4 regions of the Pseudoalteromonas sp. SG45-5 genome follow, and region 1 is predicted to be linked to each of the others. Evidence: predicted binding sites of a transcription regulator. Region 1 holds the regulator's gene; each other region holds the start of a gene.

What was found. Region 1 encodes sigma-54, which starts transcription at its own class of promoters, with help from an activator protein. Its sites were predicted from a motif close to GTTGGCACGNNNNTNGNNT; they were not measured.
Region 2: H5119_RS11355 (YggN family protein) is a predicted target of sigma-54. The motif match lies at 3,705-3,723, and genes of this name have one in related genera.
Region 3: H5119_RS14775 (DUF1328 family protein) is a predicted target of sigma-54. The motif match lies at 4,395-4,413, and genes of this name have one in related genera.
Region 4: H5119_RS13490 (hemerythrin domain-containing protein) is a predicted target of sigma-54. The motif match lies at 3,898-3,916, and genes of this name have one in related genera.

What each region holds. Positions count from the first base shown of each region.
Region 1 is NZ_JACJEM010000050.1:25,711-31,924, reverse strand. Features, by position in the region: gene rapZ (RNase adapter RapZ) at 1-280, opposite strand, end outside; gene ptsN (PTS IIA-like nitrogen regulatory protein PtsN) at 300-752, opposite strand; gene hpf (ribosome hibernation promoting factor) at 757-1,044, opposite strand; gene H5119_RS15555 (RNA polymerase factor sigma-54) at 1,070-2,569, opposite strand; gene lptB (LPS export ABC transporter ATP-binding protein) at 2,639-3,364, opposite strand; gene lptA (lipopolysaccharide transport periplasmic protein LptA) at 3,361-3,906, opposite strand; gene lptC (LPS export ABC transporter periplasmic protein LptC) at 3,896-4,450, opposite strand; gene kdsC (3-deoxy-manno-octulosonate-8-phosphatase KdsC) at 4,447-4,998, opposite strand; gene H5119_RS15530 (KpsF/GutQ family sugar-phosphate isomerase) at 4,999-5,970, opposite strand; gene H5119_RS15525 (calcium/sodium antiporter) at 5,974-6,214, opposite strand, start outside.
Region 2 is NZ_JACJEM010000030.1:46,938-53,151, forward strand. Features, by position in the region: gene H5119_RS11325 (cytochrome c) at 137-583, shown strand; gene H5119_RS11330 (cytochrome b/b6 domain-containing protein) at 670-1,326, opposite strand; gene H5119_RS11335 (AzlC family ABC transporter permease) at 1,434-2,138, shown strand; gene H5119_RS11340 (AzlD domain-containing protein) at 2,135-2,434, shown strand; gene H5119_RS11345 (glutathione peroxidase) at 2,574-3,071, shown strand; gene H5119_RS11350 (PA3496 family putative envelope integrity protein) at 3,189-3,374, opposite strand; gene H5119_RS11355 (YggN family protein) at 3,762-4,553, shown strand; gene H5119_RS11360 (PLP-dependent aminotransferase family protein) at 4,630-6,072, opposite strand; gene H5119_RS11365 (DMT family transporter) at 6,175-6,214, shown strand, end outside.
Region 3 is NZ_JACJEM010000046.1:20,268-26,481, forward strand. Features, by position in the region: gene H5119_RS14755 (aldo/keto reductase family oxidoreductase) at 1-612, opposite strand, end outside; gene H5119_RS14760 (sodium ion-translocating decarboxylase subunit beta) at 754-1,884, opposite strand; gene oadA (sodium-extruding oxaloacetate decarboxylase subunit alpha) at 1,899-3,680, opposite strand; gene H5119_RS14770 (OadG family protein) at 3,692-3,937, opposite strand; gene H5119_RS14775 (DUF1328 family protein) at 4,454-4,627, shown strand; gene H5119_RS14780 (hypothetical protein) at 4,681-4,872, shown strand; gene H5119_RS14785 (YcxB family protein) at 5,006-5,473, shown strand; gene csrA (carbon storage regulator CsrA) at 5,525-5,716, opposite strand; gene H5119_RS14795 (aspartate kinase) at 5,808-6,214, opposite strand, start outside.
Region 4 is NZ_JACJEM010000040.1:17,955-24,168, forward strand. Features, by position in the region: gene H5119_RS13475 (FAD-dependent oxidoreductase) at 1-161, opposite strand, end outside; gene H5119_RS13480 (TonB-dependent siderophore receptor) at 172-2,532, opposite strand; gene H5119_RS13485 (hypothetical protein) at 2,923-3,336, shown strand; gene H5119_RS13490 (hemerythrin domain-containing protein) at 3,429-3,854, opposite strand; gene H5119_RS13495 (DUF6500 family protein) at 4,235-4,453, shown strand; gene H5119_RS13500 (RluA family pseudouridine synthase) at 4,477-6,132, opposite strand.

The sequences.
Region 1 (6,214 bases):
TTATCAGTGTTTGATCTTCGCTGTCTAAATAAAATAAGGTAGGCTTTGCAAAACCGGGTAAGTATTCAAGAATATCATTAAACTGTTCTTGTTCCTTAGGAAGGTTTCGTACATCAATGCTCACTGCGATTTTATCGTAGTTATCAGAAACGCTGCGTACCAAAGAAGGTAACAGATTTAACGGAATGTTATCTACGCAATAATAACCTAAGTCTTCAACAACGCGTAAAGCAACCGACTTTCCAGAACCCGATCGGCCACTTATGATAATTAACTCCATTTATCACCCTTTATATTAATCACGATTGCTTAACAATAACTTGATACAGTTCGGTATCCGTTTTTGCACTGCGCAATTGCTTACAAAATTCTTTGTCGTTAAGTTTATCAGCAATGGTTGCCAGAGTCTTTAAGTGCTGCTGGTTATCACCATCTGGTACGATGAGTGCAACAAAAATATCAACGGGACGATTATCAATTGCATCAAAGCTAATAGGTGTTTCACTAACGAGTACTAAGGCTAAGGGCTCTTGTGCACCGCTCATGCGCCCGTGAGGGATCGCTATGCCTCTACCTATACCAGTACTGCCTAGCTTTTCTCTACTTAGTAAAGCGCTAAGAATATCTTGTTGAGAAAGGTACGGAAGCTTATCGTGAGCAAGTTCGCTGATAAGCTCTAAAATTCTTTTTTTGCTATTAAAAAGGACCGCAGCTTTGCTGCAGTCCTGGCATATAAGTGAGCTTAATTTCATCATATTAGTGTCGAGCAAGCTTCTCTTTGTGTTTAATTACTTGGCGATCGAGCTTATCAATCAGCGAATCGATGGCAGCGTACATGTCTTGATGCTCAGTTGAGGCAAATAACTCAGCACCACTTACATGTATTGTTGCTTCTGCTTTTTGGCTTAGTTTTTCTACATCAAGAATGACATGAACATTATTAATATGATCAGAGTGTCTTTCTAGCTTCGCAAATTTGGTATTTATATAGTCTCTTAGTGAATCAGTTAATTCTACGTGACGACCAGTTAAGTTTAGTTGCATAAGCATTACCCTCTTTGTTTGCGTCTTAAATCAGACTTTTTCGCTGATTTGACGGTGGAATAGCCAGAGATTCGCGATATTTTGCGATTGTACGTCTCGCTACTTTAATTCCTTGCTCAGCCAATATATCCGCTATTTTGCTATCACTCAATGGTTTTGCTGAGTTTTCTGCAGCGATTAATTTTCTGATAAGTGCACGTATTGCTGTAGATGAGCATTCACCGCCATTTTCGGTACTTACATGACTTGAGAAAAAGTATTTAAGCTCAAATATCCCCCGAGGTGTATGCATATACTTTTGAGTGGTTACACGCGAAATAGTTGATTCGTGCATTTCCACCATTTCAGCAACATCATTTAAAACCATAGGTTTCATGGCCTCAGGACCATGTTCAAAAAAGCCTTGCTGCTGCTTAACAATACAGTTAGTTACTTTTAATAATGTATCGTTTCTGCTTTCTAAGCTTTTAATAAACCATTTAGCTTCTTGTAAATGCGAGCGTATAAACTGGCTATCACCGCTTGATTTAACAGTGCGAGACATCGCAGCATATTGGCTGTTTACGCGAATTTTTGGCATGCTATCTGGATTTAGTTCAACAACCCAGCGGCCTTTAATTTTTTTCACTGACACATCAGGAATTACATACTCAGACTCTTCCCTAACAATCGTATCTGCAGGCTTTGGGTTTAGCGTATGAATAAGTGTCATTACTTCTTTAAGCTCTTCCTCTTTGAGCTTCGTTTTTTTCATTAATGTACGATAGTCGCGAGCTGCTAATAAGTCTATGTGCTCGGTTAAAATCATTTTTGTTTCATTAATATAGGGTGTTTCTTTATCAAACTGATTAAGTTGAATGCACAAACACTCTTGTAAACTACGCGCTGCTATACCGACCGGATCAAATAATTGAATGCGTTTTAAAACAGCTTCTATTTCATCAAGTTCAACTTCATTATCATCTTCGTTTTCTTGGTTGAAGCTTTCGAGAATCTCTTCACAACTTAGTGTTAAAATGCCTGAATCATCTACGGCTTCCACAATAGCAATCGCAATCGCTTCATCAGTAGGGCTAAATGGCGTTAGTTGAAGTTGCCACATTAAATACTCGTGGAGCGTTTCCGTTGATGCACCTTGGTATATAGACTCGTCTTCAGGCATTGGACCTGATGAAGAGGCTGGAGCTGCACTCATGTACTCGTCCCAGCTAACATCCATCGCCATGTCGTCACTTACCGTATCTTTAGCAAGTGCTTCGCCGCTGTCTTGTTCGTATTCGCTTGGAGCATCGTCGGCAGATGCGCTAACAGTTATATCATCGGTGTCTGCTTTTTGTTCATTTTTACCTGCAGCGTCTTCAGAATAGTCTTGTTCCTCAACCTCTAAAAGTGGGTTGCTGTCGAGCGCTTCTTGTATTTCTTGCTGGAGATCCAATGTACTGAGTTGCAACAAACGAATAGCTTGTTGCAATTGTGGAGTCATTGTAAGTTGCTGGCCCATGCGCAGCTGTAGTGATTGCCTCATGTATCTCTAACAATCCTTTTATGTTGTTATAATTAATACTAGCAGATGCTTAAAGACATGGCGTAAATGTTACAGCCTAAATTGCTCGCCTAAGTAAACATCGCGTACTGTTTTGTCATTTAATACGTGTTCTGGAGTACCTGATGCAATCAGCTCCCCATGAGAAACAATGTAGGCTTTTTCGCAAACATCAAGGGTTTCTCTTACGTTATGATCGGTAATTAACACACCAATCCCACGATTTTTGAGATGTTCTATGATTTTTTTTATATCAAGTACAGAGATTGGGTCAACGCCCGCAAACGGTTCATCTAATAATATAAACTTGGGATTAGCCGCTAATGCACGGGCTATCTCTACGCGGCGACGTTCACCACCCGATAACGCCATACCTTGGCTGTCACGGATATGTTGAATATTAAATTCGTCTAATAAATTATTTAGCGTATCTTCTCTTTGCTGCTTCTTAAGTTCTTTACGTGTTTCTAAAATTGCCATTAAGTTTTGATAAACAGTTAGCTTTCTAAAAATTGAAGACTCTTGTGGTAAGTAGCCTATGCCTAATCTAGCACGACTGTGCATAGGTAAAAGAGTAATATCGTTATCGTCGATAGATATTTTTCCTTTATCGCTAGGTACTAAGCCCACAATCATATAAAACGTGGTGGTTTTACCAGCGCCGTTTGGGCCAAGTAAGCCAACAATACTGCCAGCTTTAACTTCAAGGCCGACGTTTTTTACAACTTCTCGGCCTTTATAGCTTTTGGCTAATAGTTCTGCTTTTAATGTGCTCATGGTTGGCCTTTATCGCTTGTTTTACTTTTTTTAGCTTCAATAGGCACTAAAATTGTGTGAACGCGATCCGTTGAATTTTCATCTTTTTCAGCGCTAATTAATTGCTGTTCTATGTCGTAAGTAATACTTTTTGCATTTATTTTTTGCCCAGCTTGCGATACTTGCGCATTACCAACAAGCGTTAAAAAACGCTTAGATACATCGTAACGCACTTCATCAGCACTGGCGCTCATAGTCGTGCCGTCGGGTTGTTTTTCTTCAAAATGTGCCGGACTGCCTGTGGCAATTAATAGCTGCTTATTATCACCGAGCTCTTCGCGTTTGTGTACTTCTAAGCGGTCGGCGGTAATGCGGCGATTTCCGTGAATAATTTCTACATTTTTCTCGAAAATACCCACATTGGCTTTTAATTGACCTTCTTGTTTATCGGCACTTATTGAGATTTGGTTGGCAGCCGGTTGAGTCGACTGCTCTGCTGCATTACTGTTAAATGCTAATAAAAACGTTGGGATAATAAGTATTTTTGAAAATTTATTGGTCATAATATATGGTTCGCGTATGGTTAATAAGTTTTATCACTTCGGTTTTAAGATCGGCTTCAAGGCCTTTACCAGTGATCTTTAAATTAGGTCCAGTTACAACTACAGGTTGCTCTGAGCGCATTGTCAGTAGCTTTATATCTACTTGAATATTATCGGCATTGATTTTTTCTATCATTGCTTTATCTGTTAGATTTTTAGCGACAACATTACCTTCTAAAACTAATTGTTTGCCTTCGTACAGGGTTGCTTCATCAGCATTTATGCGCCAAGCCTGTTTTTCGTTATATAAAGTAAAAATAGGTTTTTCAAAAAAGGTAAAACCTAATTGTTGATATAACTCCATTTTGGCAGCTGTCACTTTGTGACTTATTTTGCCCTGCTCATCATACGCAGTTTGTTTTAGTTCTATTGCAGTATAATCAGGCTCAGCTATAACCTCAGATGTGCTCTGTGTAGTAATGTTTGTTTGCGTAAAATAAGGGTACCAAAGCCAAACCATACAGCTGATGAATAAAACGCTTAATATTATGCGCGCTATATTCATGAACTTGTACCTTGTGTGGTCAGTGGGTGCCCATTTTCTAGCATTAATAAGTCTGTAAGCTCTCTTACTGCACCGAAGCCGCCAGGCATTTGTGTGGTGTAGTGTGACAGGCGCTTAATTAGCGGGTGAGCATCGTTAACAGCGACTGCAAAACCGACTAATTCCATCACTGGCATGTCAGGACCATCATCACCAATATAAGCAATTTGTTCATCCGTTAGATCAAGTTTATGTTTTAGTTCTTCATAAGCAACGAGTTTATTTTCTTGACCTTGGTAGATGTGTTGTATGGTCAAGCTACTCATACGGTTTTGTACAATTTGCGAGTGACGTCCAGTAATAACCGCAACGTTAAAGCCGCTATTAATGAGCGCTTTTATACCAAATCCATCTTTAGTATTAAATGCTTTTAGTTCTTCACCTTGGTTGCCTAAGTAAATGCGCCCATCAGAAAATACACCATCAATATCGCAAATAAGCAATTTTACTTTTTTAGCACGTGCTTTAGCATCATCGCTTAGCGGTTGATAGAGTTCTTCAAATTGCATTTATAATACTCCTGCTTTCAATAAGTCTTGCATATTTAGTGCACCGATAGGCTGGTTTTGCTCATTGACAATAATTAAACCATTAATACGTTTATGTTCCATAATATTAAGTGCTTCGGCAGCCAGCATGTCTTGGTTTGCGGTCGTACATGATTTAGTCATTACTTCGCTAATTTGCGTGGTATGAATATCAACTCGTTGCTCTAAAATACGACGTAAATCGCCATCAGTAAATAGTCCCGTTAACTGTTGGTTTTCATCAACAATAGAAGTCATTCCTAAACCTTTAGCCGACATTTCAATCAGTGCGTCTTTTACTGTTTGTGAAATATTAATAATAGGCGTGTTTGCGCCGCCGTGCATAACATCTTTCAAAGTAAGTAGTAAGCGTTTGCCCAAGCTGCCACCTGGGTGTGAAAGTGCAAAGTCATCGGCAGTAAATCCACGCGCTTCTAAAAGGGCGACAGCTATTGCATCGCCCATTGCAAGTGTTGCTGTGGTACTTGCTGTTGGTGCAAGGCCCAACGGGCAGGCTTCTTGTTCTACTTTTATGCATACGTGTACGTTTGCAAGTGTTGCCATGGTTGATTTTTCATTGCCCGTCATCGCTATCATTTTTGCGCCAAGGCGTTTTAACACGGGAATAATATTTAAAACTTCGCTAGTCTCACCTGAGTTGGAAAGAAGCATCACCACGTCATTTTTAGTGATCATTCCTAAGTCCCCGTGGCTTGCTTCACCAGGGTGTACAAAAAAAGCGGGACTACCAGTACTGGCTAGTGTAGCTGCTATTTTATTGCCAATATGACCAGATTTACCCATGCCAATAACAATAGTGCGACCTTTACAATCGTATATTAATTGACAAGCTTGATGAAAGTTTTCATCTACATATTGTGCAATATCACTCAGTGCTTGGCGCTCTATGTTTAAAACGCGAAGGCCTTGTTCAATAAAGTTTAGCGCTGCCATTATTTACCCTACTTGACTGAAAATATATCCTTGATAGCCCAAAAATGCGATTAACAATAGGCTACCTTCTACTCTATTGATGCGTTGTGTGCCTCTAAAGTTCAATGACATAACAATAAGCGCAATTGTTGCACCAATCATTATTAGTATGTCACGACTTGCTACAGAGGGGTCAATGATTGATGGGTTGATAATACCAGCCAGTGGTAACACCGCCAAAATATTAAAAATATTTGAGCCAACA
Region 2 (6,214 bases), on a different contig from region 1:
ACAATAAAAACATAAGCTTCATCAGTATTTTCATGATTCATTAATCTGTTTTAAGTAATATGTATGCTTTGCCTTGAACTAAAGTGCGAGCTAAGATACAAAGACATTTAAAGAACCTTTAAAGGAGTAGTGTGAAATGAAACAATTATTTATCGGGGCGTTATTATCAACATGTGCATTTAGTGTATCAGCAAATACAGCATTCAAAGAACCAAGCGATGCCATTGAATACCGCCAAGCCGCGTTTTCTATGATTTCGGTTCAAATTAGCGACATGGGTTCAATGTTAAAAGGAAAGATTCCTTTTGATGCAGAGCAATTTAAAAAGCGTGCAAATAATGCAGCTGCATTATCAAAAATGCCATGGGAAGCTTTTTACAAAGGTACCGATAAAGGCGAAACATCTGCACTAGATGCAGTTTGGTCTGAAAACGATACATTTATGAAAAAAGCAACTGCGTTTCAACAGTATGCCGATGAGCTAGCTGTAGCAGCACAATCTGGCGATAAAGCCATTATTGGTAAAGCATTTGGCGCATGGGCAAAAGGCTGTAAAGATTGCCATAAGCAATTTAAAGACTAATTAGTTTTCTTACTAAAACGGCACTAACTTTGTGCCGTTTTTACAAGGGCGCATTGAGATCATAGGTTCAAATTAATAAACGTAATCTAGCTAAACAAATAATTAATAGGCTCCTTTCCCCACGTCATCATTAAGATAAACAACAATATAAAAAATATACCCCATGCTAACCAAGGTGATTTAGTCACAATAGTGTGTGGTTCATCTTCTTTTAAATTTTTTGAACCTGTGATCATCGCTTTTACTAACGGCTTACCTTTTATTCGATAAAAAATAATCGCTAAAACGTGCAAACCAATAGCATAAAGTAATATGTCAAAATTAAGATGATGCAGCCAGTTTGCAAAATCAACCGTATCACTCGACACGTATTCTACAAGCGGCCCATCCGTTAAAATACCATCGCTGCTCATTAATCCAGTAACAAGCTGTGTTATTATCAGCGCAAAAAACACAAGCACCATATAACTGCCTGGCGCAGAATGCCCTATTGTATTTTTAGAGCTTTTAAAGCTATTAAAAACAGCTCTTGGAGAATGTATAAGAGCACTTAGTTTAGCTGTTCTACTACCAATAACTCCCCATATTAAACGTGTTGCAATTAGTGCTAATGTAAAAAAACCAGCTATAAAGTGAAGTTCAATCATGCCCTCTTCAATACTAAAATAAAGCACTGCAATGCTTACAACTAAAAACCAATGAAAGCATCTAATAAATCCATCCCATACTTTTAACGTCGTCATTGTGCCTACCCTCAAAAAAACAGTATTATCTAATTCGTTAACTACTTTAACATCATAATATTAAGGTATCCTTATGAGCCATTCTACAAGCCACGAGAGTAAATGCCATGCAACCAGTTAAAAAAGCTATTTTAAAAGGTTTTTTAGATATGCTGCCACTGTGTTTAGCGGTGATCCCTTGGGGTATTTTATGTGGCTCGTTAGCGATACAAAATGGTTTCACAGCACTCGAAACACAAACTATGTCACTGTTAGTTTTTGCAGGATCAGCTCAACTTGTTGCCATTGAATTAATGGCAGGGAATACCCCGTTACTCACAATTTTATTCACAACATTTATCATTAGCTCTCGGCATTTTTTATACGGTTTAGCTGTGCGCCATAAAGTGATTGACCAACCTATGCGATGGCGCTTACCCGTGAGCTTTGTTTTAACCGATGAGCTCTTTGCATTTTCTCACCACCGAAAAGCGTATAGAACAAAAACACGTTTAATATACGCACTAAGCGCAGGCTTTAGCTTTTATATAGCATGGAACATCTGGACATTAATAGGCATTATTGCGGGCACAATGCTACCCGACTTAACTAATTTAGGGCTCGACTTTGCGATAGCTGCGACATTTATTGCTTTAGTTATTCCTGGCATTAAAAACCTCCCCTCATTAGTAACAGTCATTGTGGCGGGTATTAGCGCGACGCTTTTAAAAAGTACGGGATTTGAGTTATGGCTTGTTTGCTCTGCACTATTAGCAATGACCGCTGGTTACAGCACAGCAAGATTAATTGCTAAAAAGGAAGTTAACGCATGATGACGACTATTTTACTAATGGCATGCATTACATTTTTTACCCGTTATTTGTTTTTGCATCGCGCTTTACCATTTAAGGTAGGCCCTAAAATGCAGCAATTTTTAAGTTTTAGCGCACCTGCTGTGCTTACAGCAATTTGGGTGCCGATCGTGTTTTTAAATGAAGATGGCATAAACTTGAACTGGCAAAATCCTTATCTTAGCGCTGCTATTGTCGCTATTATTGTTGCCTATAAAACACATAATATTTATTACACAACACTTGCCGGTATGGGGTTATTTCTAGTTTTGAACTAGGGCGTGTTGATCTTTGTGGATTGAAATTTGTTCAATCTAGGGGCGATTTAATTGCGGCGCAAGGTTTGTAACCTTTATACTTTATGAAGTACCGTACTAGGGTTAAAATGCTGCCAACAACAATAATAAAGATGTGAATATGCACCAATTTCATCAATTAAGCGCAACAAGCTTACAAGGTAACACTATTAATTTTAATGATTTTGTAGGTAAAGTTGTGCTTATCGTTAATACCGCAAGTGAATGTGGATTTACCTACCAGTATGAGTCATTGCAAGCTTTACATACTAAATATGCCGACCAAGGTTTAATTATTTTAGGATTTCCGTGTAATCAATTTGGTCAACAAGAACCCGGAGATGCTACTCAAATAGAGCAAGGATGTTTGATTAATTATGGGGTCAGTTTTTTAATGGCAGCCAAGGCGGATGTTAATGGTGAGCACGCACACCCTGTATTTCGCTATTTAAAGTCGGCTTTGCCAGGTTTTTTAACACGAAAAATTAAATGGAATTTTACTAAATTCTTAATTGCCGCAGATGGTACACCCATTAAGCGCTACGCACCTTTTACTAAACCAGAAAAACTAGAGCTCACTATTCAAAGAGCATTAACACAAGCTAAAAATACGCTTTAAAAAGTAATAAAGAGGCACTGAGCCTCTTTATTGCCAATACTATTGGCACTTGAACATACGAATAACTGAACATTTAAGCGCCCAATGTTAATTGGTATTTATTTATACTAGCGTGATTTAGTCGGTATAATCGCTTAAATCGTCTTCGCCTAGATTTTTACGCAAGCGCTTTTGCTCAAGGTAGTCTTCCAACTTTTTCTTAACCTTTTGCTTGTTCTTATCATGTTGATTACGTCCGAGCATTTCGTACTCATCTTCAACAAAATCGTCATCTAGCGCATCGTAACTAAATGTCTTACCCACAACCCACTCCATAAAGTGTTTGAGACCAACTAAAGATTTTATTATCGCAATAGTTGATAAAATTAAAATGTTTAACACTAAATTGCGGTGCAAATTAGCATCAAAATAAAGCCATGTGACTATCGTAAATAATCTTCATGTCAGTAATGTGAATAAATAGCGTTAAATTTCGATTGTGGAAAGTGAGAGTTTTTTATCGTATCGATAAATATTGTTTATAGCTTTATATAACTTAGTGAATTTGACTAAAAAATAGTTTTTTTATAATCAAAGTAAACTGGCTTAAAACCAAAATAAACATTAACTATTTGTTTATTAATATAAAAAAATAGTGGCACCAAACTTGTTATAAGTTAATAGTCATCAACAATAAAGTAGAGAATGCACATGAAAAAATTACTATTAGTTAGCGCATTAATTTGTACGCCAGCAGCTATGGCTCATAACGACAACGATTCAACTATTTCGTTTAGCAGTGATCAATGCGATGTAGAATTTAAAAACGACGTGCGTATTAAACCAAATGAATTAGAAATTTTTACCGCCAACAATAAAACCATGCAATTTAATTCCAATGGTGACTTAACTGTAAATGGCCAATTTGTGGCACTTAATGACTCGCAACGTGAAGCACTCACTAAATATTCTGATAGTTTACGCACCCAGTTGCCTGAAGTAGCTAACATCGCGCTTGAAGGCGTTAAAATTGCCGGCGTTGCACTAGAAGAAGTAGGTAATGCATTTAATATTGACGGCCTTGATAATATGTCTGCACTTATGGACGACATTAAAATCGAAGTAGAAAACACTTTTTACCAGCAAGGTACATTTGTGATGGGGCAACAAAGCTTTAACCAATTTGGTGAAAATTTTGAGCAACAGTTTGAAGAACAAATGGAGACGGTAGTCGAATCGGCTGTAATGCAATCTATGGGTAGTATTTTAGTCGCTTTAGGCTCTGAGTTACTTGGTTCAGGCGGCGATATGGATGCTTTTGAGCAACGCATGGAAAATATGGGCGCACAAATAGAAGAAAAAGTAGAGTTACATGCAAACGCACTTGAAAAACGCGCTAATTCTTTATGTGGCAACTTTGCCGATATTGCAAAACAAGAAGAGAAATTAGTAATGCAAGTGCCAGAACTTAAAGGTTACCAGTTATTTAGCTTTAAAAACTAATACAACCTACGTTATTTAACATCCCTTTGGCAGCACTTAAGTTTACTTAAATGCTGCTTTTTTGTGTTCTACAATATTACTTTTTAGCTAGTAAGGTAAGCTTACCCAGCGTAACTATCGCTTGTTCAATTTGCTCATTCCATTGCACACCATAGCTTAATCTGATGCAGCTTTTATATTTATTCGAGGCCGAAAAAATAAGCCCCGGTGTAATACTAATACCCACTTCTAACGCAAGTAAAAATAATTTTTGGCTATCGTACTCGCCCCCTAAATCGAGCCACATAACGCAGCCTCCCTGTGGATCGCTTATACGCGTACTTTGCGGCATGACTTGTTGTAAACACCACCGCATACGCTCTTTGTTGTCGCGCAGGCGTTGCCTAAGTACTTTTAAGTTTCGGTCGTACTCCCCGCTGGCAACAAATTCTGATAGCGTCCATTGATTTATTAATGAAGCAGAGCAGCTTAATGCTCTTTTATATCGCCGTGCTTGTGTTGCAAATTTACCAGCAATCAGCCAACCAACACGATAGCTTGGCGCAGCCGTTTTAGAAAAAGATGAGCAACTGATCACTAATCCTTTTTTGGAGTAAGCTAATGCAGGTGTGCCTCGTTTTGCTGTGAAATATAAATCACCATAAACATCATCTTCTATCAGCACTACATTTTGGCTTTCTAGTAACTCCACCAGCTGCTGCCTGTTTGTATCTGGCATGAAGCTGCCTACAGGATTACTAATCGCAGTCGAAAACAAACAAACTTTAATGTTATGCTCATTTAAAGCATGCTCTAAATCGTTTAACCAAATGCCATTATCTGGACATAATGGTATTTCGAGTGCTTTAAGGCCTAAGCTTTCGATTAACTCTATGATCCCATGATAACAGGGCGTTTCTATGGCCACTATATCACCTGGCTGTGTCACGCACTTTAGCGCGATAGCCATGGCTTCTTGCGCGCCATTGGTGATCACTAGCTCGTCCATATTAACGCCAATACCAAAATCTAAATAGCGATACACCAGCTGTTTTTTCAGCGGTACAAAACCATCTGTTGGCCCATAGTTTATGGCCTTACTGCCAGCAATAGTCATTACTCTGCGCATATTTCTGGCAAGTGCTTTATCAGTTGGCGCAGCTGCAATTGGATTAGCAATGCCAAAAGGTACTACGTTGGCCTGATGAATCGCACTGTAGACCTGCTCTATTAATGCTTGTTTATTTACAACGACTGGTTCGCGACTTAATTTAACCCGTTTAGGTAGGTTGTGCGCCATAGTGACTACTTTCAAAAAGTATCCAGACTTTTCACGCGCCTCTATTAGCCCCTGATCTTCAAGTACTTGGTACGCCTGCTTTACAGTGGGGATACTTATATTTAAGTTATCTGCCATTTTACGTAGCGATGGAAGTTTTTCGCCTGGGAGTAAAACTTGCTGAGCACTCATATCTCTAATCAACTGAATAACTTGCTGATATAAAAACTCGTGCCCTTGGCTATTTTTTTGTCTTATCATCACGCACCAAATCTGTATAGGTTACATTTATACTTTTCTGTTTATGGTAAGTATACAGATAGGTCTTAAAATAGCCACTCAATTGAGCTTTGGAGATCAACCATGAAAAGTGCAGCGCTATACATTACTACCGTTCTAATTT
Region 3 (6,214 bases), on a different contig from region 1:
GGTGTTACCGGTGTAAACGCCCTCATCAACAAACTGATGTTTTTGTAGGCTCGCTTCAATTTGATTAGCCACTATGGGCATATCAAGCGCATGCTGCAAAAAATTCATTTGGTGCTGCTGCATATTCGATACTGCAAAGTGTCGCACCTTGCCACTTTCTTTTAAACAACTAAATACACGGGCAATTTCATCAACTTCCATGAGTGGATCTGGGCGATGCAGCATAAGTACATCTAAATACTCTGTGTTTAGTCGCTTTAAGGACGCTTCAACTGATTGCTCAATCCAGTTAGCCGAAAAGTCGTAGCGTTTTGGCCCTAAGTCATCTTCAAAACGAATGCCACACTTAGATTGTAGATATATGTGTTCTCTAAGGTTCGATCGTTCACTTAACACCTTACCAAATACTTGTTCAGCTTTACCAAAAGTATAAATATCTGCATGATCAAAAAAGTTAATACCGCCTTCAATAGCGTTATCTATACATTCATGAGTTTGTTTAACGTGCGTGTCAGTAATTGCGTCTTTATTCCAACCGCCGCCCAAGCCCATACATCCAAATACAAGCTTACTAACGTTCGGTAAATATTTTGCCAGAGGAGTGTGGAGCATTATGACTATCCTTAAAATTGCGAAGAGTATCCACTGTAAACAAAAAGCGCTAAACAAGAAACCATTAAGCGATGAGAAATTAATAACAAAAAAAAGCGCAGTAAACTGCGCTAAATCATTTATTAACTACCACTTTAATTATTAGCCAACAAGTGCTAATAAAATACCCGCAGCAACTGCACTACCAAGTACACCCGCTACGTTGGGCCCCATTGCATGCATAAGCAAAAAGTTATGTGGATTACTTTCAAGGCCAACTTTATTAACCACTCGCGCGGCCATTGGTACTGCAGATACTCCCGCTGCACCAATTAATGGGTTGATAGGTGTTTTAGATATGCGGTTAAGTCCTTTTGCCATAAATACGCCTGATGCCGTACCAATTGCAAAAGCCAGTGCGCCAAGCACTAAAATACCAATCGTCTCAACCGTTAAAAACTTATCCGCCGCGAGCTTTGAACCGACCGCTAACCCTAAAAATATAGTGGTTACATTGATGATTTCGTTTTGCGCACTGTTGCTCAATCTATCAACAACCCCTGACTCACGCATTAAGTTACCTAAGCAAAACATCCCCACTAGCGGTATTGCTGCTGGTAAAAACATGGCAGTTAAACTAAGCACCATAAGCGGAAAAATAATTTTTTCTTTTTTTGATACTTTACGCAGCTCTGGCATTTTAATTTTGCGCTCTTCTGGTGTTGTTAATGCTCGCATAATTGGCGGCTGAATAATTGGCACCAATGCCATGTATGAGTATGCTGCGACCGCAATTGCGCCGAGTAAATCAGGAGCTAGTTTTGATGCTAAAAATATTGCAGTAGGGCCATCGGCACCACCAATAATAGCAATAGCGGACGCATCCTGTAGGGTAAACTCAAAGCCTGGCACATAGTTTAGTAATATCGCGCCAAACAAAGTCGCAAAAATGCCAAACTGTGCAGCCGCACCTAATAACAGCATACGAGGGTTTGCAATAAGTGCACTAAAATCAGTTAGCGCTCCGACCCCCATAAATATCAACAGCGGAAAAATCCCCGTATCAATACCTATATAATATACGTAGTACAAAAGTCCACCAGGGTCTGATAAACCAGCCACGGGTATGTTTGTTAATATAGCGCCAAAGCCAATAGGTAATAACAGCAATGGTTCAAAGCCTTTAACTATCGCTAAAAATAATAGTAAACAACCTACCGCTATCATTATTAGCGATGGGATTGTAAAGTTAGCAATACCTGTTGCATGCCAGAGGTTTAAAATACCGTCCATCCTCTATTTACTCCTTATGCTAATGCAATCATAGCGTCACCCGTTGTAACTGAGTCACCCTCAGAAACAAGTACTTCAGCAACAGTACCCGTGTGCATGGCACGCACTTCCGTTTCCATTTTCATGGCTTCCATAATGATAACTACATCACCTTCATTTACCACTTGCCCCGCTTTTACTTTAACCTTAAAAATATTACCCGCTAAAGGTGCGTTAAGTGTCTCGCCCGAGGCAACCGACGCAGACTGGGGCATATGCTCGGAATCTTTTAAGGTTACTTCTTTAAGCTCACCGCCTTGCGCTACTACTACGTCGTAAACTTTACCGTCTACTTTTACGCTGTATTGCTCGGCCTTTACGCTGTGATTATTTGAAGCAGATTTAGAGGGTACTTTATTGCTTTTATCTTCAACACAAGGTACTGGTTCAAATGCATCTGGGTTGTTACGATTTTTAATAAATTTTAAACCAACTTGTGGGAATAATGCATAAGTTAGTACGTCATCAATTTGCTCATCAGCCAGTGTTAAACCTTGCTCTTGCGCTTCTTTTAACAACTCAGCTTCAAGCGTTGCAAGCTCAGGCGCAATATTATCAGCAGGACGACAAGTAATAACCTCTGCACCATTAAGTACACGCTCTTGTAGATCTTTATTCATTGGCGCAGGTGTTAAGCCATACTCACCTTTTAATACGCCCGCAGTTTCTTTAGTAATTGTTTTGTAGCGCTCACCTGTTAGCACGTTGAGTACCGCTTGAGTGCCTACAATTTGCGACGTGGGTGTTACTAATGGTAAAAAGCCTAGATCTTCTCGTACGCGCGGTATCTCAAGTAAAACCTCATTAAGCTTATCTGCTGCGCCTTGCTCTTTAAGCTGGTTTTCCATATTTGTAAGCATGCCACCAGGTACTTGAGCAAGCAAAATACGTCCGTCAACCCCTTTTAAACTACCTTCAAATGCCGCATATTTTTTACGTACGTCTCTAAAGTAAGCCGCTATTTCTTCTAGATGATTTAAATCAAGTTCAGTGTCACGTTCGGTTCCTTCAACAATTGCCACAATGGTTTCGGTTGCTGAATGTCCGTAAGTCATGCTCATAGATGAAATAGCGGTATCAAGCATATCAATGCCCGCATCGATCGCCTTTTGATAAGTTGCTGTACTTAAACCAGTTGTAGCGTGGCACTGCATAGCAATAGGAACCGATACGGTTTCTTTAAGTGCTTTAATTAGTTTTTCAGCGTCGTATGGTTTTAATAAACCCGCCATATCTTTAATACAAATTGAGTGGCAACCTAAATCTTCTAATTGCTTAGCTAGCGTTAGCCACATATCAAGCGTGTGTACAGGACTTACAGTATAAGAAATAGTACCTTGAGCATGTGCGCCTACTTTTATAGCCGCTTTAATCGCTGTTTCAAGGTTACGTACATCGTTCATTGCATCGAAAATACGAAAAACATCAACACCATTTTTATGTGCGCGCTCTACAAATTTTTCAACCACGTCATCTGCGTAATGGCGGTAACCTAATAAGTTTTGACCACGTAATAACATTTGCTGTTTAGTATTAGGCATTGCTTTTTTAAGTGCACGAATACGTTTCCACGGGTCTTCGCCTAAATAACGAATACACGAATCAAATGTAGCACCACCCCACGATTCAATAGACCAATAACCTGCGTTATCTAATTTACTAGCAATTGGCAGCATATCGTCAAGGCGCATTCGGGTTGCGAGTAATGATTGGTGCGCGTCGCGTAATACCAATTCTGTTAATTTTAATTTAGCCATGAATGTGCCCCTTATTTATTATTTGATTTGTACTGAGCAATGGCAGCACTAATAGCAGCGATGTGCTCATTAGGCACACCTTGAGATTTAAAAGATGGCGATTTAGCTGGTGATGCTACCTCTGGTTCGCTAAAGCGCGTTACCAAACTAGACATAAGCGTTACTGCACCAATTAATATCGACAGAAATACAAACACCCCAACCATACCGGTGAGCATTAAACTACCAGCTGTTGTGAGTAGAGCACCTATATCCATTTATTTCCCCTTGAAACCTACATTGAAATAAAAAATCAATTTAATTAAATATTTATTCACTGAATAATAACAAAACCAATAACTTTGTCTACACCCTGTAAATTGGTAAAACCAATTAATCTTAAAACAACATACCACCCAATTAATTTACATGTTGTAGGCCAATAAAAACAGGACCTACAATACATAGAGTGAATAACAACTATAGCTAAAAATTATATATAAGTTGTTAATTAACTATTTAACCTAGTAAAAATAGACATTAAAAATTATAAAAACCATAAAGTAACTTCACAATTGCAAATTGGTCTTACCAAATAAAATATATCCAGTAAATATTTATCAGTAATTTTCAGTAGTGTGAATAAGTTACATAACAAAGCGTAAAAGTTACTAACCAATTAAAAATCAAAAACACACAAAAACCATAACCCAATGATATTAAACAAGAATAAACATTGGCATGTAACTGGCATTAGTTATTGTGAGCAAAATTTATAAACCAAGGAGAAAACAATGTTACGCTGGACAATTACATTTCTAGTTATTGCTTTAATCGCTGCAGTGTTAGGTTTTGGTGGCATCGCAGGTGCCGCAGCTGGTATAGCAAAAATTATATTTTTTATCTTTATAGTACTTTTAGTGATTTCATTAGTTTCAGGTGCACTACGCGGAAAATCTCCCAGGTAGATAAAGCACTAACTAACACTAAAATTTAATTTAAACTTACAAGGAATCACATTATGAAATCTACAACTTTAAAAGCAGCACTAATTGGTCTATTCGCAAGTTTTTTCATCATGGGTTGTGAAGACAATCATGCAGAAGACGCAGGCGAACGTATTGACGAAGCAGTAACCGACGTGCAGAACAAAGTAGAAGATGCATGCGAAGAAGTTAAAGAAGGCGTAAACGCTGAAGAAACTAACTGTTAATACTTTTAGCACCGCTAAAAAACGGCTCTTGAGCCGTTTTTTTGTGTCTGCAATAAAATCATTGACTATAAAGCTGCTCATTTAGAGGTTAGCTTGTTAAAATAGAAAAAAATGATACTTTAAATAAGATAATATGGCATTTACAACGACCTACACACTCGATAAACCCTATTTTTACGAGTGCTTTGATGAATCACTGCCTTACAGTAAACGTGCAAAACCTAAGTATTTTTTACTTGTGTTGCTCGTTGCACTTGGTTTATTTGGTATTTATGGGTTAAATGATCATTACTTAGGATCGTTTTTGATTATGCTTGGTGTGCTAGAGTGCGTCGCTTTTTACTATCGCAGACCTTGGTGGGTTACCAGACAAATGCTTAGTAGAGCTTCTGGCTCAGAAGTAACACTTACCTTCGATGACGACGGTATTAAATCTGCCAATCATTACAAAAACTATCAATTAGCATGGCAAGACATTAATACAGTAATAGATACGCAGCAAGGTATCCTTCTTCAAAATAAAAGCGGTATGCAGTATATTTCAAAGCAAATTCTCAGCTCTGAAATACTCGATTTCATAAACAAAAAAACCACTCAATGAGTGGTTTTTTAATATAGCCCAGTAAGGTACTCAGCTATTTATACGTGTTGATTAAGCATTGCCCGGATTTGGGTTCGACTTTTCAGCTTGTATACGCATGTAAATCTCTTCACGATGCACTGATACGTCCTTTGGTGCATTAACACCGATTCGAACTTGATTTCCTTTAACACCTAGCACGGTAACTGTTACTTCGTCACCAATCATTAGGGTTTCACCCACTCTACGAGTTAGTATTAGCATTCTATTGCTCCCATGTTCCAATATAAATTATAAGATTCCGCTTAAACATATTAATGAAAATCAGACTGAAAAGTAAGTAAAAACTACCAATCTATTCATTTTCTGTTAAAAATGCTTTATGTAATGCACGAACAGCCAACTCTAGGTACTTTTCATCTATTAAAACTGAAATTTTAATCTCTGAAGTAGACACTAAAACAACATTAATATTTTCCTGTGCTAATGCATCAAAAAATAAACTAGCGACACCAGAATGCGATTTCATACCCATCCCCACAGCAGACACTTTAGCTACTGTGGTTAACCCGCCTACATTTTGAGCACCGAGTTGAGCTTGTTGCTCAGAGATTAATTCAAGTGCTTGCAGGTAGTCATTCGAGTGCACTGTAAAAGCATAGTCTATTTTTTCAAAGTTATGATTAACTTGATTAATCATATCTATTTCGATGCCATTATCGGCAAAAAGTTTCAATATTTTTGAAAGATTTTGCGTACCTG
Region 4 (6,214 bases), on a different contig from region 1:
AACCCACCAATAACTAATAAGGGAGACTGCTCTTTGTACTGGTTAAACTGATCCATCGACCCTTTTAAGCCATCAAGCGTTAGTAACTGTTGCAGATCATAATGAAAGAACAGGCCAACTGCGGCTGCTACAATCAATAATAAAAATATTTTTTTAATCATCTTCTCTCTCTTAAAAACTATGCGTAAGGGTTAACTTTGCGCTTATTGGTAACTCAGGAAAAGCTAATGTTGCACCAAAGTAACCGCCTTCAAATACAGGGCGCCAATTTTTTTGATTTGTGACGTTGTTTACATCTAAACGTAATTTAGTACTAGGTGTAAAAGCGTAGCTAGTATTAACGTTTAATGTGTACTGATCACGAATTTTTACCGTCGCTAAAAAGTCTAATGGGTAACTCTTTGTATATAGACCTGAAAAACCCGCCTGCCATTTCGTATTTATTGAATAGTTTCCGTTAAAACTGAACGATTGCTCAGGAATGCCTTGAACTTGGCGATTAGAGCGTGCAAATGGTGTAAAGCTAGGTGCCCCAACACTCGTACCTGCAATAATATCTGGACGTGAGTTGTCAAATGCATCAGCGACTTGCGCTGAATCTTGACTACTTGCAGAGTTGTCGTAACGCGCATCAATATAGCTGTACCCAGCACTAAACCAATATGGGTAGGCATCGTAAAATACTTGGCCTTCAAACCCTTGTGTACGAATACCGGTATTGCTTCCATCGCGGTTACGTAAACTACGGCGCTGGCTAAATAAAGCGCCATCGGCGTACCAGTCGCTGTCAGTGGGTGCGTATTTTAAACCAAACTCAACAAGGGTGTTTTCGGTAGCAAAGTTTTGTGCACTGATTGCGTTGTCGCCACCCAGTGATGTGCCACCTGCCATGCTGTTTGATGTAGCTTCGTTATAACTTGCCGCACCGTAAGTGGTGTAATCATTATTTAGTTTGTAATTAAAGCTAACTTGACCCGATTGCAGCGTGTCGTTAATGCTATCACTGGCGGCAACTTGACCTTGTGGTGCTATTGGGTCGTGCGCGTCTACATCATAATAATCAACACGATAACCTATGCTTGTATGAAACTTATTTGTCCAATCTGAATCTTGCTGAATAGCAAACCCAGTTTGCCACGAGCGAGAGTCCGTAGTGTCTGATAAGTTAAAGTCGCCGCTACCATCGTTGTTAATATCGTACTGGCCACCAGGAGATACAAACACACCTGGACTAATTTCAATTAAACGTGCTTGTTGCGCATTGGTTAAAGGAATACGACGATTTGAAATTGGGCCAGTTAAATCAATCGGTAAATCGGCTTCGGTAGTAAATTGGCTGTAGCCTAATACACGGTTGTAACGTACATCAAATGCAAAAATTGTTTGTTGTTTGTCACTCCATTGATAAGTTAATTCGGTACGGTTTTGTGCTGTATCGGCACCGTCTATAATTTCCACGAAGCTGTTTTGCGCAATTTCTTCACGTTGTAAGTGCTGAAAATACGTAATGTTTTTTATTGATACGTTGTTAGAAAGTTCACGCTTATAAATACTGTGTAGTAAGTAGGTAGTGGCTTCGTTTTGGTTATCAGGATCGGTAAGTACCGCGCTACGGTCTATTTTTACTTGTCCAGTAGGCGAAATGATAGACCCTGCTGCTGGTATTGTGCTGCCGTTTGCTTGCACGCCTTGGCCTGTAATGTATAAGCCATGATCTATGAGTGCTTGAGTAGGGCGATTAATACCTGCGTTATCGGTAAATTCAACTTGGTATAACTCAAAATTAATATCCCAGCTGCTTTTCTCATCTGGCAATATTCGTAACGCTGCAAATAAGCTATCGCTTTTGGTTCCAGAGTAGTCGTAGTAGCTTCCATTATCAATGTGCTCAGCGCTTACTCTAAAGCCAACTTTGTTTTTTACAATCGGTGCGCTGTAATCCACTAAAACACGGTATTGATCCCACCGGCCAGCTGACAAGCTCGCTTTGCCTTTGCTTTCATCAGTAGACGCTTTTTTAGAATGTAGATTCACAAAGCCACCATTACGTTGGCTCGAACCGAATAAAACCGGTGGTGCGCCTTTTACTACATCTATTTGCTCTACAGGATTAAATGATAACGGCACGCCAAAACCATTGTTACCTGCTTGGCGGCGTGTACCATCTTGGAAAAGTTCACCGAGCTGTCCACGAATTGTTGGCAAACTCGGTGCACCAAATCCACTCGCTGAATAGGTATTAGGACTAACTGCTAGCACATCCTGCAGCGTTGTAATATTAAGTTGTTCTATCAGTTCGCTTGAAATAGGGGTGACTGAGCGTGCTATATCTTGCAGTGCTAAGTTGTCACCAAAAGGCCCATCAACCGTAGAGTCTTTAACCGAAAGACCTTGAGATTTAATAACTTGGCCCGCCACTTCAATGCGCTCTATTGCATCATTTTTTGTTGTTTTTGATTCTTCAGCTGCAAAAGCACTCAGTGGTGTATTTAATATGGTGGCTAAGGATAAAGCCAAGTATGCGTGTTTCAAACGTTTTCTCTCTACGGTTATATGTTGATGGCGATAAAGACCGAAAGGCTTAAAAATAACTTTCAGTAAAATTTTGTTTCTTTTCGTTTTTTAGAACATAACAAAAATAGATGCATAATTAACGATTGCCCAATACAGTAATTGGTCTACATTGAATCTAAATATTTGCTTTTAATGATTTTTTTAATTATAGCTTATTTTTAGCTGTTAACTCTTCATATGTATTTACTTCTATACAAGGTACTTGATACCGAACTATCCACAGTCCAAGTTAATTACAAGGTTAAAGAGCTACTTTAATTAAAATAATTTAAAAATTTTGAAATAAAAACGAATCTATACGGTCTTGGTTACTTCAAGGTTTATTTATATATTTTTAAAGGAAGTTTTATGACAAGTTCAATGAATTCTGACGTTCAAAATCGTCTGCAGTGGTCTCTTTTATCGCTTCGTTTAGGCGTTTTTATCGTAATGATCATGTGGACGTTCGATAAATTCGTAAATCCAGGCCATAGCGCACGTATTTTTGAGCACTTTTACGGGATCAGTGGTTCATCAGATATTGTTGCTTATATACTGGGTGGTTTGCAGCTTATTTTAGTATTAGCATTTGTAGCGGGTATTAAAAAGCGTATCACGTACGGTCTGATATTTGTAATGCATGGATTATCGACTCTCTCGTCATACAATCAATATATCGACGGTTTTAATAATCTATTGTTTTTTACTGCTTGGCCAATGTGGGCTGCGTGTTTTGCACTTTACTTATTACGTGATCAAGACGTAAAATTTACTATTAAGTAGTGCCCACATCGTTAAAAGAAAAATGGTTATAAGGCATTTGCCTTATAACCAAACAGTACACAGGGAGTGTATTTAAGTTAAACGGTTTCAAATTAATGCATAGCGTCGTTATATTGTTTTGCTAAGCTTTCTTTTTGTTCTTCAGTGAGTGCTTTTCCTGCCAATTGAAATACTTCGTGTTCTTCTTCGCTTAAATGATGATGGACTAAATGATGCAGCTTTTTAGCTGTAACTAGCCAAGCCGGTGAACTCATTTCGGTAACCTCAAGGTCTTCAATTAACTCATCAATTTCATGATGCTCGGCAACACTGTGACGTGATTTTTCATGAGTTAAATCATCAAGCATTAGCGGGTTATAAAAATAACGCTCTTCAAATTTTGCGTGCTCTTTTAATTCTGTTTTAAGCTGATCCATTAATGTGTGGCGTTCATCAGTGTCGCCATGAGTTTGAATAAGTGCATCTACCAATTTTCGTTGTTTGTCGTGATCATGTCGTAGTGCTTCAAAAATATTCATAACTAATCCTTTCACTTATTATTTAATTGCTTATACCAATAGATAGCAAGCTAAATGCCAATGTGTAAGTTGTTGAATTTTATTGTTTATGTTTTTAATGGTTCATTTTTTGATTATTATTCTGTAAATTTTACAATGATTTAAGTGCAATAATTTCATGCCTACAGGTATTTAATGGTTGTATGTTTTATTAAAGCGATAAAGTAGTGATACCATTCAGGTAGAAGTGACAACCAACGCTCAAGTGCATAAATAAAAATATCATAAAAGCGACTTTTGTAGGTGAATTAGAAGGATTGTTTTTTAGAATTTTTGTTATTGTTACGCTGTTATTAGCGATTAACAGCAGGTTAATCTATTACTATTCAAATGAGGTATACATGCAAAGTACTTTAAGAGCAAAAATAATTACTGTATGTGATAAAAAAATAGCGACGAAGGGCGAAAATGTAGGCCTTTCTTTTTATGCGTTTTTTGCAAATAAAAACGACGATCCTGAGCTACTCATGGAAGCGGCTACATGGTGGATACACACCCATCAATTAGATCATTTTGTAAAAGCATATAAAATCAAACAAATGGTGTTAGATGGGCTTTAACTGGTTCAACGATTAATGTTTGATTAAAAATCGGCGGCTACTTCAAACTCTAATCGTTTTTGGGTAATTGGGTGAGTAAATGCCAAGTATTCTGCATGTAAATGTAATCTATCCGCTTTCTGACCGTAGTGTGTATCACCTACCATTGGTGTGTTGAGTCCTAAACGATGCGCGCAATGCACTCTTAATTGATGGGTACGGCCTGTTTTAGGGTATAACTGCAAGCGTGTAACATTATTTTTACGATCTAAAACATGCCATGTAGTAAGTGATGGTTTACCATTTTTGTAGCACACCATTTGGCGTGGCTTGTCATCAAAGTCGAGTATGAGTGGTAAATCAATCGTTCCGCTATCTTCGGGAACATTTCCTTCAACTAATGCTACATAGCGCTTATCTATGGTGCGTTCAATGAATTGTTTTTGTAGTGCTTTATGAACGCGTTTATTTAAGGCGATCATTAAAAGCCCCGAAGTGGACATATCTAATCTGTGCACAATTAGCGGACCAGATGCCTCTGGGAACTGCATTTTAATACGCATATAAACAGAATCTTCAATATTAACGCCCGGTACAGATAAAAATTCAGCGGGTTTATTTACCACCAGTAAATCGTCATCTTTATAAATAATACTTAAATCTTTTCCATCGGCCGGATTAATAAGTAGCGGGTTATCTTCAACATCTAAACCCTTTAACATATGCCCAAGTATTGGTTGGCATTTACTGTAACAAGAAGGGTAGTAATTTTTATGCTGCCTAATTGCTGATTTAGGTGCAGCTCCCCACCAAAATTCTGCCATAGCAATCGGTTTTAAGTGGTGTTTGTACGCATATTGTAGCAACTTTGGGGCAGCACACTCTCCAGAGCCTGCTGGTGGGATCCGTTCAGGTAGTATTGAAAAAATGGTATTTAAGTCTCTAACTTCATTGTTTGCATTTAAAAATTGGTATTGAGAAAAAAGTTTTTTTTGTAAGTTTTTAGAAAGTGTTTTTCGGCGTTTTTTTAAATGGGCTATTTCATCAGTAATTTTCGTTAATGCGTGCTGAAGTAAATTTACCTTATTTTGCCAATGTAACTTAAGTGCCTGCAACTGTTTTTTTTCTACGATGCTCTGTCCGGCAAGCTTGTTTTTTAACTGCTCAAAATCATTTTCGCTCAGCTCTAATTCGCCTTCGGTACGTTGTATTTTTCGTTGCTGGCGACCGATTTGCATTACTGCCTGTTGAGCTAATAGCGCTTGCTGGTAACTCTGTGTTGCATCATCAAGTTTGCAATTAACGTCATGCAGTTGTTCGCTATTTTCTAACTGCTCAATTTGAGCGTTAATATCGTTGATTATTTCGCTTTGAGCTAAATAGCTATCGTCGTGTAGCTGCATACTAGAAATAGGAGGGACAAAGGTAATATTGCCTTTATCACCTTCAATTTGCCCAGAGTAAGCACTTAAAAAACCCAACTGCTGCTCAGTATTTTGCACCACTAATACACCAAACATTTTACCTGCATTTTCTGCTTTTAAATGTGTTAATGCTTCAAGTTGCTGTTGTAATTGCTCTGTAGCGGCAACCGCTAATGGTTGTGGCTCGTAATAAAACGGAAAGGTAAACTTTTCAGGAAGCGTGAACTTATCAATGTTTTCAGAAAATAACGTAAAGCAAGGAGCAAAATTTGGCATGGTAGTTAGGCGATGAATCAGTAAATAAAAGCATTGGAAGTGATAGTAACATATTCACAGTTAAGCGACTAAGTATCTCAAG